DNA from 4 places in the Ensifer sp. genome. Region 2 is predicted to be linked to each of the others. Evidence: predicted binding sites of a transcription regulator. Region 2 holds the regulator's gene; each other region holds the start of a gene.
What was found. The regulator LexA, encoded in region 2, represses DNA repair genes until DNA is damaged. The targets are predictions, from matches to a motif close to TGTTCNNNNTGTGTTCNG.

Region 1: recA (recombinase RecA) is a predicted target of LexA. The motif match lies at 1,636-1,653, and genes of this name have one in related genera.
Region 3: RTP54_RS22420 (ATP-dependent helicase) is a predicted target of LexA. The motif match lies at 1,408-1,425, and genes of this name have one in related genera.
Region 4: RTP54_RS01400 (YifB family Mg chelatase-like AAA ATPase) is a predicted target of LexA. The motif match lies at 1,474-1,491, and genes of this name have one in related genera.

What each region holds. Positions count from the first base shown of each region.
Region 1 covers NZ_DALZXU010000001.1:1,894,059-1,897,168, forward strand. The annotation lists gene alaS (alanine--tRNA ligase) at 1-260, opposite strand, end outside; gene recA (recombinase RecA) at 489-1,577, opposite strand; gene RTP54_RS09240 (carbohydrate kinase family protein) at 1,817-2,764, shown strand; gene RTP54_RS09245 (pseudouridine-5'-phosphate glycosidase) at 2,796-3,110, shown strand, end outside.
Region 2 covers NZ_DALZXU010000001.1:1,751,741-1,754,850, reverse strand. The annotation lists gene RTP54_RS08580 (hypothetical protein) at 219-587, shown strand; gene lexA (transcriptional repressor LexA) at 1,049-1,762, shown strand; gene RTP54_RS08570 (hypothetical protein) at 1,880-2,212, opposite strand; gene RTP54_RS08565 (hypothetical protein) at 2,791-2,937, shown strand.
Region 3 covers NZ_DALZXU010000006.1:60,319-63,428, forward strand. The annotation lists gene RTP54_RS22420 (ATP-dependent helicase) at 1-1,289, opposite strand, end outside; gene RTP54_RS22425 (helix-turn-helix domain-containing protein) at 1,506-2,030, opposite strand; gene RTP54_RS22430 (NAD-binding protein) at 2,055-3,101, opposite strand; gene RTP54_RS22435 (class I SAM-dependent methyltransferase) at 3,098-3,110, opposite strand, start outside.
Region 4 covers NZ_DALZXU010000001.1:278,501-281,610, reverse strand. The annotation lists gene RTP54_RS01400 (YifB family Mg chelatase-like AAA ATPase) at 1-1,386, opposite strand, end outside; gene gshB (glutathione synthase) at 1,561-2,508, opposite strand; gene RTP54_RS01390 (endonuclease/exonuclease/phosphatase family protein) at 2,675-3,110, opposite strand, start outside.

The DNA.
Region 1 (3,110 bases), 140 kb from region 2:
TGGTGGCGCGCGGTATAACCGACATTGTCGAGGTCGTTATGCTTGCCGCCGGCGCGCACGCATTTCTGCGCGGTCACGGCCGTCGAATAGGGACGCTGCTCGAGCCCGGTGAAGACGTTCTTGAACTGCACCATGCCGGCATTGGTGAACATCAGCGTCGGGTCGTTGCGCGGCACCAACGGGCTCGACGACACCACCTCGTGACCATTTCTGCGGAAATAGTCGAGAAACGTCGACCGGATTTCATTCACGCCGCTCATCTTGCGTCCTATCTGTGCACCAATTCAGGCCCAAGCCCCGGCATTTGCCGCGCCCCTTGCCGTTGTCCTTCAACCCCGCAGCCGTCCCTGACGGCTACGCCCTCCAACGCCCACGGCCGCCGGAACCACAGGCTTTTATCGTTCGCGTATCATGCTGTCCAGACGGCAGCAAAAAACCGGCCGCCATAGAAGGCGACCGGTTTTGAACGCACACGCTTGGCGTGACAATTATGCTTCGGCAGCGTCGTCGCCGTCGTCCGCTTCCGGACCACCGTTCTCCAGGAAACGGTCGGCGATCAGGCCAGCGTTCTGGCGCAGAGCCGTCTCGATCTCGCGTGCCAGGTCCGGATTGTCCCTAAGGAACGACTTGGCGTTTTCGCGGCCCTGGCCGAGGCGCTGGCTGTTATAGGAGAACCAGGCGCCCGACTTCTCGACGAGGCCGGCCTTGACGCCGAGATCGACGAGTTCGCCGGTCTTGGAGACACCTTCGCCATACATGATGTCGAATTCGACCTGCTTGAAGGGAGGCGCCATCTTGTTCTTGACGACCTTGACGCGGGTCTGGTTGCCGACGACCTCTTCGCGCTCCTTGACGGAACCGATGCGGCGGATGTCGAGGCGAACCGAAGCGTAGAATTTCAGCGCGTTGCCGCCGGTCGTCGTTTCCGGCGAACCGAACATGACGCCGATCTTCATGCGGATCTGGTTGATGAAGACGACCATGCAGTTGGACTTCGAGATCGAGGCAGTCAGCTTGCGCAGCGCCTGGCTCATCAGGCGGGCCTGCATGCCCGGCAGGCTGTCGCCCATTTCGCCTTCGATTTCGGCGCGTGGCACGAGTGCGGCGACCGAGTCGATGACGAGAACGTCGATCGCTCCGGAGCGGACCAGCGTGTCGGTGATTTCAAGCGCCTGTTCGCCGGTGTCGGGCTGCGAGATCAGCAGGTTTTCGAGGTCGACACCCAGCTTGCGCGCATAAACCGGGTCGAGTGCGTGTTCGGCGTCGACGAAGGCGCAGATGCCGCCCTTCTTCTGTGCTTCGGCGATCGTCTGCAATGCAAGCGTCGTCTTGCCCGAGCTTTCCGGGCCGTAGATCTCGATGATGCGACCCTTCGGCAGGCCGCCAATGCCGAGTGCGATGTCGAGGCTGAGAGAGCCGGTCGAAACCGTCTCGATCTCGATGATGCTGTCCTTCCCACCGAGCTTCATGATCGATCCCTTGCCGAACGACCGTTCGATCTGGGAAAGTGCCGCTTCAAGTGCCTTGCTTTTATCCACCGATTTGTCCTCTACGAGCCGCAAAGAGTTTTGTGCCATTTCGTCCACCTTTAGGTTATTGAAGCTACTGAGGCAATGAAGCCGCCGCACGAGTTTTTGTACATGTTTTGTTCCTGTTTTGCAATAGCCGAACAAGACATTGTAAAATATGGGTAATTCGAATTGCGTTCGATTCATGTTCACGCTTTGGGGCGTGATTTTTCCAGCATCGCGCTGCGGGCCTGGAAACGATGAACAGTCCCGATCCGATTCGCCCGAGAGACAGCAGAGGAAGATTCATGACGGAAGGCGAAATCGCCGTCTTTGGCGGGGCCCACATCGATCGGCGCGGACGCATCGCGGGCGCGACGGCGCCCGGGTCCAGCAATCCCGGCTCCTGGTTTGAAGAGGCCGGAGGCGGTGGATTCAATGCTGCGCGCAACCTGGCGCGGCTGGGGCATAGCGTCAGAATGATCAGCACGCGCGGCGGTGACGCCGCCGGCGAGATGGTCACTGCGGCCGCCGCCGCGGCCGGCGTCATCGACACGCCCCTCACCTTTCTTGACCGCCAGACGCCGAGCTACACTGCGATCATCGAGAGTGACGGCAATCTTGTGATCGCGCTTGCCGACATGGACCTATACCGGCTGTTCTCGCCGCGACAGTTGCAGCGGCGCGCATTGCGTGAGGCCATCGCCGACAGCCGGCTGGTGCTGACGGACGCCAACCTGCCGGAGGAAACGATTGCAGCCCTCGTCGATCGCGCCTCCACCGACGGGCGCATCGTCGCCGGCATCGCCGTTTCGCCGGCAAAGGTCGTCCGCTTTCAGCAAAGCCTAGCCAAGGTCAGCTACCTGTTCATGAACGAGGCCGAGGCACGGGCGCTGACTGGCAAGGATTGCCCGGATGCCGAGGGCTGGCCGCCGCTTCTGCGCGCAGCCGGCCTCAATGGCGGTGTCGTTACCCGCGGCGGCCGGGCGGTCGTCGCCTTCGATCGAGAAACGGTGTGCGTCGCGACACCGCCGGCACTGCCGGAACTTGCCGATGTCACCGGCGCCGGCGATGCCCTGGCGTCGGGCTTCCTCACCGCCCGCCTTTCCGGGCGCGGGCTTGATGAATGCCTGAGGCAAGGTATCGCTGCGGCGGGTATCACCCTGCGCTCGCCTCTGGCGGCCTCGGAACAAATGTCGCAGGCCAATCTTGAACAGGCACTGGCCCTTGTGCCGGCGCCTCAAATGCTGGCATGAACGCCGCCAGCCGAACTCCCAAGGAAAAACCATGACCAAACCCGCTTCCCCTTTCCTGCCGATGGAATATTCCGACGAGGTTGCAGCCGCCAAGGCGCGTGGCGCGCCGATCGTGGCACTGGAATCGACCATCATCACCCATGGCATGCCCTATCCGGGCAACCTCAACATGGCCCGCAGCGTCGAGGCGATCATCCGCGATCAGGGTGCCGTCCCGGCGACCATCGCCGTCATCCATGGTGTCCTGCACATCGGCCTTGACGACGCCAAGCTCGAAGAGCTTGCAAAGACCGAAGGAGCGATGAAGGTCTCGCGGGCCGATCTCGCCTTTGCGATCGCCGAGCGC
Region 2 (3,110 bases):
CGTTGCGAGCCTAAACGCATCGCTCGCCCAAGCTGCGCGAGGGGCAAGCGGCCTGCGCCGATCACGCTTCGTGCGCTTGCCCCCACCGGAACAATCGCAGCACGGCATCGCAGACCGGTCCGTTCGTCGCGAGGAAATGTGCTCTGAATGCCACAACTCGAAGCGCCGTTATCGACCTTCTCAAAGAACTGTTGAACACGCCTGGCTGCGCGGCATGCTTGCTGGACTTCGGAACGAAAGCGCGGTTCACATCGTTAACCAATCTACCGGCTTCACTCCTCATCTTTCGGACGTTCATCGTGCTCGCAGCCTTGCTCATTGCTTCGATTATCGCATCGCCAAACATCGCCCTCAGTGCAGCGACGGTCGATGACCTGCAGGCCGATTTCGAATCTGCAGTCCCTTGCCAGCAGATCGATGGTCGCAACGTCTGGAAGGGTGCGATCGCCTACTACATCCAGTCCTTCGTCTTCGAGGGGGACACACCCGTGGCGACTGATGCCGCGGACGCCGTGTTGCCACAGGACAATTCAGCTGAAACCGTCAAGGAATTCGAAGACGCCTGCTCTGCCACGCGACCGGCCTGAGGCACGCGACTTTCATCGCGTGGCGAGCGTGCCGACGAACTTACGTCCAGATCCCCCCGTCGGCGTCGGTACAGCCATGGGGCGGAATCACCGTGCCACAGGCCAACTTTGGCCGCGCGCCACCCACTGATCGATCAGGCACCGAATCGCTGCACTCCAGACGATGCCAACCGCGTCGAACGGTCTTCCGACGGTATCGACATATTGGTATCAACCGAAACCGGGGCCCACTATCGCAGCGACCACGTTCACGATCGGCGACAGGACCCGAATCAATTCCTGCATCGCAACCTTACTCCGTGCGCCGCGGCCCGTGGCAGCACAGAGCCTCGCGATCGCCGGCTCCAGCCAATTCCGCGTCGACAGCCGCAGCATTCACCAAATTTTAGGCACTTGCGGAACACATATGGAACAGATAGTGTCTGTTCTTGATTTGTTTCACGCTTCTGGAGCGACTGGCCATGCTGACCCGCAAGCAACAGGAATTGCTTCTCTTCATCCACGAACGAATGAGGGAGTCCGGTGTACCGCCATCCTTCGACGAGATGAAGGATGCTTTGGACCTGGCATCCAAGTCGGGCATTCACCGGCTGATCACGGCGCTCGAAGAGCGCGGCTTCATCCGACGGCTGCCGAACCGCGCACGCGCACTTGAGGTCATCAAGCTGCCTGAAGCCTATGCGGCGAACACACAGCCCCGTCGCGGCTTTTCGCCGAGCGTCATCGAAGGCAGCCTCGGCAAGCCCCCCGCCCCAGCTCCGGCTAAGGCACCACCCGTTGCCGACAACAGCTCGGTGTCGGTGCCGGTCATGGGTCGCATCGCCGCCGGCGTGCCGATCTCGGCCATACAGAACAACACCCACGACATCTCCGTTCCGCTCGACATGATCGGTACCGGCGATCACTACGCTCTCGAGGTAAAGGGCGATTCGATGATCGAGGCAGGGATCTTCGACGGCGATACCGTGATCATTCGCAACGCGACGACTGCCAACCCCGGTGACATCATCGTTGCCCTCGTCGACGACGAGGAAGCGACCTTGAAGCGCTTTCGTCGCAAGGGCGCGTCGATTGCGCTGGAGGCCGCAAATCCGGCCTACGAGACACGAATTTTTGGACCCGACCGCGTCAAGATACAGGGCAAGCTGGTCGGCTTGATCCGCCGCTACCATTAGGCCCGAATGGCGCTTTGCGCCGTCATCGCCACCGTTCTCCCGAATGCGAACGTCTCGCCACCCCTGGGGTAGCGAGACGCCGGATATCCATCCGAGCGCTTGCGCGCTTGCGGATTCTTATTCGTGGATGGAGTACTCGCCGAGCTCGCAGAGGTCCTGCGTGTCTTCGGTCGTGTCGAGACCCGAACCTTCCTCGAACTCGAAGCGCATGTCGTACTTACAGACGTCGCGTCCGTCGGCGATGGTAATTTCCATGCTCTCGCCGGGATTGAGCACTTGCCGTCCAAAGACATCGTCCTCCCACTGGTCGACGCCAACAGGCGATGTGTAGAAGTTCGTCAAAACAGCCTTCGTCTTGTTCTTGAGCTGAAAGACGAGATCCTCGGCGCTTGCAGCGCTCGTCGTTGCAGCAAGAAGAGCAAGTGCGGTCAGGGCGATCTTACATTTCATTTTATGTCATTTCCTCCATTGTCGGCTTTGTTTGACACCACCTATACGGGTCGCATCGACGGAATATTCATTCCCGTTACCGTCTAGAGACAATATTTTTTCCGGTGACAAGAGCTGCGTCACAACCATTTCCGGGTCGGTCATGTAACGGCAGCAACGGCGAACGGCGACAAGTCGCACGATGGCGTCCGGAAATGGTTTGATATTGATTTTACTCAATTTAAACTTTGGTTGGCGACGTGGCGAAGGCGACGCCTGTCACTTCCGAAAACGGCGCGTCGAGCGGCCCGACGTCACGGAACCAGTGGAAGCTTGCCATGCAGCGATCAGCCGGCCTTCGCGGCGTTAGCAGCGAAAACCGCCTTCCATCCATCCTGGCCCGCAGACACTTCCTGACGTTCGTTTCCATGTCAGATGGCGGTTGATCGGTTCTGGGTCGTTCGTATCGCAGGACAGCCGCGACACGTCGCACACTGCCGCCTCGGCCTTTGCCCGGCCTCAATCGACGGACGTGCCGTTGCCTTTCGCCGTTCGCGGCCTAACTACCCCCTCCCATGCCCCATGAGAGGAACTGCTGAATGAACCGAAATGGCCTTTATCTCGTCATCGCCGCCCTTGCCGTGGCCGTCGTCGGGCTCGGCGTCTATGCCTATCGCGAAGAAACGAAACCGGCCGGTGTCGAAATCAAGATTGGCCAGGACGGGGTTTCCGTTCAGGAGAATTGAACCACGGCCTCAATTGACCGACAGGCGAGCGAGTGCGGGCATTCATTGCCGCATCGTGGCGCTTGCCACAATCGGTCCCGTTCGATGGAAGGTGGTCGCCCGCAGTCGAGCGACCTTCTACGCCCGACAGTCGCGATGCCGATCCGGTTCGCGACGGCATACGGTTGGAAATG
Region 3 (3,110 bases), on a different contig from region 2:
AAGCCGGCGACCCGGTCGCGCGGATTCTGGGCAAATCTCAGCACCGCCAGCATGTCTTTGACATGGGCGCTGTCGAGAAATTTCAGCCCTCCGAATTTGACGAAGGGGATGTTGCGCCGGGTCAATTCCACCTCGAGCGGTCCGCTGTGGCTGGACGTGCGAAACAGCACCGCCTGCTGCTTCAGCGTCATGCCGACCTCGCGGTTTTCCAGCACCTTCTCGACGATGTAGCGCGCCTGGTCGGCTTCATCGGCGACCGCCAGCAGTTTCGGCCGTTCCGTCGATTGCCGCTCGGTCCAGAGGTTCTTGGTGAAGCGCTCGCGGGCGAGGTCGATGACGCCATTGGCGGCGGCGAGGATCGTCTGGGTGGAACGATAGTTTCGATCGAGCGTGATGACGTCGGCCGGCGGGGTGAAGGTGCCCGGAAAATCCAGGATGTTGCGCACGGTCGCCGCCCGGAACGAATAGATCGACTGGGCATCGTCACCGACAACCGTCAGCCCCCGGCCTCCCGGCTTCAAAGCCATCAGCACCGAGGATTGCAGGCGGTTGGTATCCTGATACTCGTCGACCAGCACATGGTCGAAGCGGCCGCCGATGTCATCTGCGAGTTCCGGCACGCTGACGGTCTGCGCCCAATAGAGCAAGAGGTCGTCGTAATCGAGCACGTTTTGCGCCTGCTTTGCCTCGACATAACAGGCAAACAACTGCTTCAGTTGCTCTTCCCAGCTGGAAACCCAGGGGTAGTGCGCGCGCAAGACCTCGCCGAGCGGCGTCTCGGAGTTGACGGCACGCGAGTAGATCGACAGGCAGGTGCCTTTGGTCGGAAACCGGGTCTCGGTCTTCGACAGGCCAAGTTCGTGCCGCACAAGGTTCATCAGGTCGGCGCTGTCTTCCCGGTCGTGGATGGTGAAATCGACGTTGAGCCCGATCTGCTCGGCGTAGATGCGCAAGAGGCGCGCGCCGATGCCATGGAAGGTGCCAGCCCAGGTTAGCGCGTCGGTGGCAACGGCAGCGTTTGCGCCCAGCACCTGGGCGCAGATGCGCTCGACCCTTCGTGCCATTTCGGACGCTGCCCTGCGTGAAAACGTCATCAGCAGAATGCGGCGCGGATCGGCGCCGTTGACGATGAGGTGAGCGACGCGATGGGCAAGCGTATTGGTCTTGCCGGAGCCTGCGCCCGCTATGATCAGCAGCGGCCCGGCGATGGTTTCGCCCGGCGCGGTGACGCCAAATTCGACGGCGTCGCGCTGCCGGTCGTTCAATTTTTCCAGATAGGCCGCCGCCACGCCGAAGTCCCCGGTAAGTCCCTGCAGATGCTGCCCCTTGCGCCGAGCACCGGCGCAAACGCCCGTCGCTCCGGGCAATGCCGAGGCATCCCCGCGCTTGAGATCGTGATTCACGGCGGGGAACGAATAAGGAACATATCAGCCGAAGATCATATTGCAAAGGCCCGATTGGCTTTGCCGCAGCCGCAGCGTCTTCGGACGAAAGCCGTTCAGCGCTCAGGTCGCAAGCGAGATTCCGTGCCGGTTGGCCACTGCGGCAACAGAGGGACGCTCGCCGGGGGCGGGGTCGCTCAAGTGGCGAAGGCCGATACCGCGCAATTCATCGACGAAGGACTGTACCGCGGCGTCTTCGGCGGGCCGGCCGAGCCGGGTGGCGACGACGCGCACAAGCTGGGCCAGATGGGCGTGCAGAACCGCCTGCAGCTCTCGATCGTCGTCGATTTCGAGCAGGATCGCCAGGAGAAAACGCATGCGTCCACGGTCGAACACCAGCGTTGACAGCATGGCCTCGACGGACGACGCGTCCGCCTGCGTCTGCCCTGCGGCACGCGAATGGGATGCGTCAAGCAGGGCGATGAACAGGTCGGCCTTGCGCGGGAAATAGTAGGTGAGGTGCGATTGCCGCAGGCCCGTCGCCTTGGCGATCTTCGGCTGGGTCAGCGCCTTCATGCCCTGCGCCTCGATGATGTCGAGCGCTGCATCGAGAATGCGCTGGCGGGTTGTGTTGTCAGGTTTGGCCATGACCTCTCTTTCCTTAGCCGAGTTCTAGCTCATAAAAGGCGCCGGGCAAGGGTCATCGCCAAGATGGATGATGCCGCCCTCCTCGCCAAGCGGTGCGACGAATGTGCCGAGCGACATCAGCCCCTCCAGGTGATGGACCCCCGCTGGAGGGCGAGCGGACAGAGCGTGTTCGACGGTGACGGCGGCGATGAGAGCGGTGATTTCAGCTTCGTGCTGCCCTTCGAAGTGGGCGGTGATCGCATGCGGCATGCCATTTCGACTGCCCGACACGACGATGGACAATGCCGCGCGTTTGGATCCGAAGCGCAGCCGCGACAGTATTCTGGTCAAGGTCGGCACCCATGCGCTCCGGCCGCGCAACAGCGGCAAGGCACGAAACAACAGACGGCTGATCGCAGCCGGACAGAAGGTCAGATAGGTCGCCACGTCGGGGATCGGGAGTGTACGACGAAGCACATGCTGGTCGGCGAAATCGAAGGCCAGGGCCGGATGGTTCGTTGCCTTTGCGCCGAACGGGAGTTCGACAAGTTCGGTTGACCGCCCTGGATCGACGATCCCCTTGAGCGTCCAGGCGATCGCCGCGGGACCGTGATCGTCGCCCAGCCCCAGCATGATGCCGATGGTGGCGCGGTGCACCTGATGCAGCCGCGCGGCGCAGGCCTTGACCATCAGATTGGTGAGGCCTGGCGCGAAGCCGACGGAAAGAATGGCGCAGCCGTCGTTTGTCTTCGCAAGGTCCTCCAACTGTTCGACCTTTCTGAAGAAGGCGTCGGTGGCGGTCACGTCGATATAGAGGATGCCTCGGGAGAGGGCGAAGGCGGCAAAGGCGACCTCATCCTGATCGATGCAGACCACGACCGTGTCGATGTCGGCAAGGGCGGCCTGCCAGCCGGCCGGATCTGACAGGTCTACGCTGCGCGCCGTGCAACCGAGCTTTGCTGCGGCTTTTCGGCCCTTGTCACAACTTCTGCCGGCGATGACGACCGTGCCGATCCCCAAAGTTATGAGGCGCCGCGCGATCCGGCTACCGACATGGCCGTAACCACCGACAATGAGGATTGTTGTCGTCATGACGCCCGA
Region 4 (3,110 bases), 1.5 Mb from region 2:
CAGCTTCTCGGCCGCATCGCGCAGTAGCTGCAGTCCGGCAGCATCGGGCGCGGCGATGCGCTCGATCATCGCCGTCGAGCAGCGGGCGTTGCTGGTGGCTCCGCGGCTGCCGAGCGCCGCGAACCGATCGATCTGCAGCGCACGGGCGCGGGCGACGCGTTTGGCAACGGCAGCGCTTGCCTCGGCCGCCATAGGCCGGATCAGGTCAGCGGCGCTGACGGCGGGCACGTCGATGCGCAGATCGATCCGGTCCATCAGCGGACCGGAGATGCGCGCCTGATAGTCGCTCATGCAGCGCGGGCCGCGCGCGCATGACCGGCCGGGCTCGCCGGCCATGCCGCACCGGCACGGGTTCATTGCCGCCACCAGCTGGATTGCCGCGGGATAGCTGACCCGGTGATTGGCGCGGGCAATGATGCACTCGGCCGTCTCCAGCGGTTGGCGCAACGCATCGAGCACCTGCGGCGTGAACTCGGGAAACTCGTCGAGAAACAGCACGCCGTTGTGGGCAAGCGACGCCTCACCGGGCCTGGCGCGCAGACCGCCGCCGATCATCGCCGCCATGGTGGCGGAATGGTGCGGCGTGCGGAACGGTCGCCGGTCAGACAGTTTTCCGCCCGGCAATTGCCCGGCAATCGAGTGGATCATCGAGACTTCGAGCAGTTCGGCCGGCGTCAACGGCGGCAGGATCGACGGCAGGCGCGAGGCCAGCATCGACTTGCCCGAACCGGGCGGGCCGATCATCAGGAGATTGTGGTTGCCGGCGGCGGCCACTTCGAGCGCCCGCTTGGCGCTCTCCTGTCCCTTGATATCGGCCAGGTCGGGCAGGTCGACGGCACCGGCACGAATGGCCGGTTCCGGCCGCGAGAGCACCTGCGTGCCGCGGAAATGGTTGGCGATGGCGATCAGGCTGCGGGGTGCGAGAATATCGATCTCGGCGCCGGCCCATGCCGCCTCCGGTCCGCTTTCGGCCGGGCAGATCAACCCCTTGCCCAGCGCATTGGCGCCGATCGCCGCCGGTAGCGCGCCGGCGACGGCTGCGACGGTGCCATCGAGATTGAGCTCGCCGATCACCACATAGCCGGCAAGCGCATCGCCGGGGATGGCGCCGAGTGCGGCCATCAGCCCGAGCGCGATCGCCAGATCGAAATGGCTGCCTTCCTTCGGCAGATCGGCAGGCGCGAGATTGACCGTAACTTTCTTGGCCGGTAGCGCCAGACCTGACGCGTGAAGCGCTGCCTGCACGCGCTCGCGGCTTTCGGCGACGGCCTTGTCGGGCAGGCCGACGATCTGCATGCCGACCCGGCCGGGCGCGACCATTACCTGAACGTCGACCGGAACACCTTCAATTCCCTGGAATGCCACCGTACTGACGCGTGCAACCATGACCGCCTCTTCGACAAGGGCGGCCGCCGCGCCGCCGCAACCCTACCGGTCGCAGCGGAAAATCTTGCACGGAATGCGCACAAAAACAAGAACAATGACAGAACATCTCGCCGATCGCCACCAGCCTCGGATGGCGGCGATTTGCGACGGCAACGCGGTCTTGGGCGGTCGGTATCAGGCGCGCTTGCGCTCGATCGCATCCCACAGCAGGCTCGCGACGTCGGCGCCGCCGAACTTCTTGACTTCGCGGATGCCGGTCGGTGACGTCACGTTGATCTCGGTCATGTAGTCGCCGATGACGTCGATGCCGACGAAGAGGAAGCCGCGCTCCCTCAGCGCCGGGGCGATGCGGGCGCAGATTTCCTTTTCGCGCGCCGTCAGTTCGGTCGGCTCGGGCCGGCCGCCGGCATGCATGTTGGAGCGGGCGTCGTGTTCGGCCGGCACGCGGTTGATGGCGCCGACCGGCTCGCCGTCGACGAGCAGGATGCGCTTGTCGCCCTTGCGCACTGCCGGCAGGTATTCCTGCGCGATGAAGGGTTCGCGGAACATCTGGCCGAACATTTCCAAGAGCGAGGACATGTTGCGGTCGTCGCGAGCCGAGTGGAACACACCGGCGCCGCCATTGCCGTAAAGCGGCTTCAGGATGATGTCGCCCATCTCTTCGCGGAAGCGTGCGATCTCGGCGGCATCGCGGGTGATCAGCGTCTTCGGCATCAGATCGGCGAATTCGGTGACGAAGATCTTTTCCGGCGAGTTGCGCACCCAGGCGGGATCATTGACGACAAGCGTCTTCGGATGCAGGCGCTCAAGCAGATGCGTTGAGGTGATATAAGCCATGTCGAAGGGCGGATCCTGGCGCAGAAGGATCACGTCCATGGTCGAAAGGTCGAGCCGTTCCGGCTCGCCAAGCGTGAAGTGATCACCCTTGACGTCGCGCAGCGTCATCTGCTGTGCGGTCGCGATGACCTTGCCGTCGCGCAAGGAGAGCTTTTCGGGGGTGTAGTGGAAGAGCCGGTAGCCGCGGGTCTGAGCCTCGAGGCTCATCGCGAAGGTGGAATCGCCCGCGATATTGATGCCCGACACATGGTCCATCTGGACCCCGACATTGATGATTTTCGCCATCTTCCCGTCCCCGCTGGATCCCGATGACGCGCAGTCGACGCGTCCGGGATCTTGATCGATTCTAATAGCTTAGAGCGGGGCCCGCGCAAAAGCTCGCACGCGGCTTGCTTCGGCCCGCTCTAAAAGAGCCCGCAACATGTAGAATGCGGACCCGCCTTAGGCAAGGCTACTCGAAGCCCTCGACGAGGCAGGTGATGAGATGATGGTCCGACAGCGGACGGCCCGTCGGATCGAGCGACGAAATGATCCGGCTTTCGCCGATCTTCAAGCCGCGCGACAGGAACCAGTCGAGCTTCATCGCCCGCTCCGGCCAACGCGTGATCAGGCTGGGACGGGTGGTCATTTCCGCAAGCGGCCCGCCATGACGGCTGAAGCCACGCGCCGCACTCATGGCAAACAGCCCTTCGGCCTCGAAATCGCCACCGGCATGATTGCCGGTGTTGAGATCGCCGCCGATCAGGACAGGCAAACCGGGGAATGCCTCATCCAGAGTGTCGATCAATTCCCTGACCTGCCGTTCGCGATAGGGCGCCGTGGTGGCACTTTCGAGATGGGTGGAGACGGCAACAAAGGGGCCAGCTTCGGTCTCGATCACCGCGCCG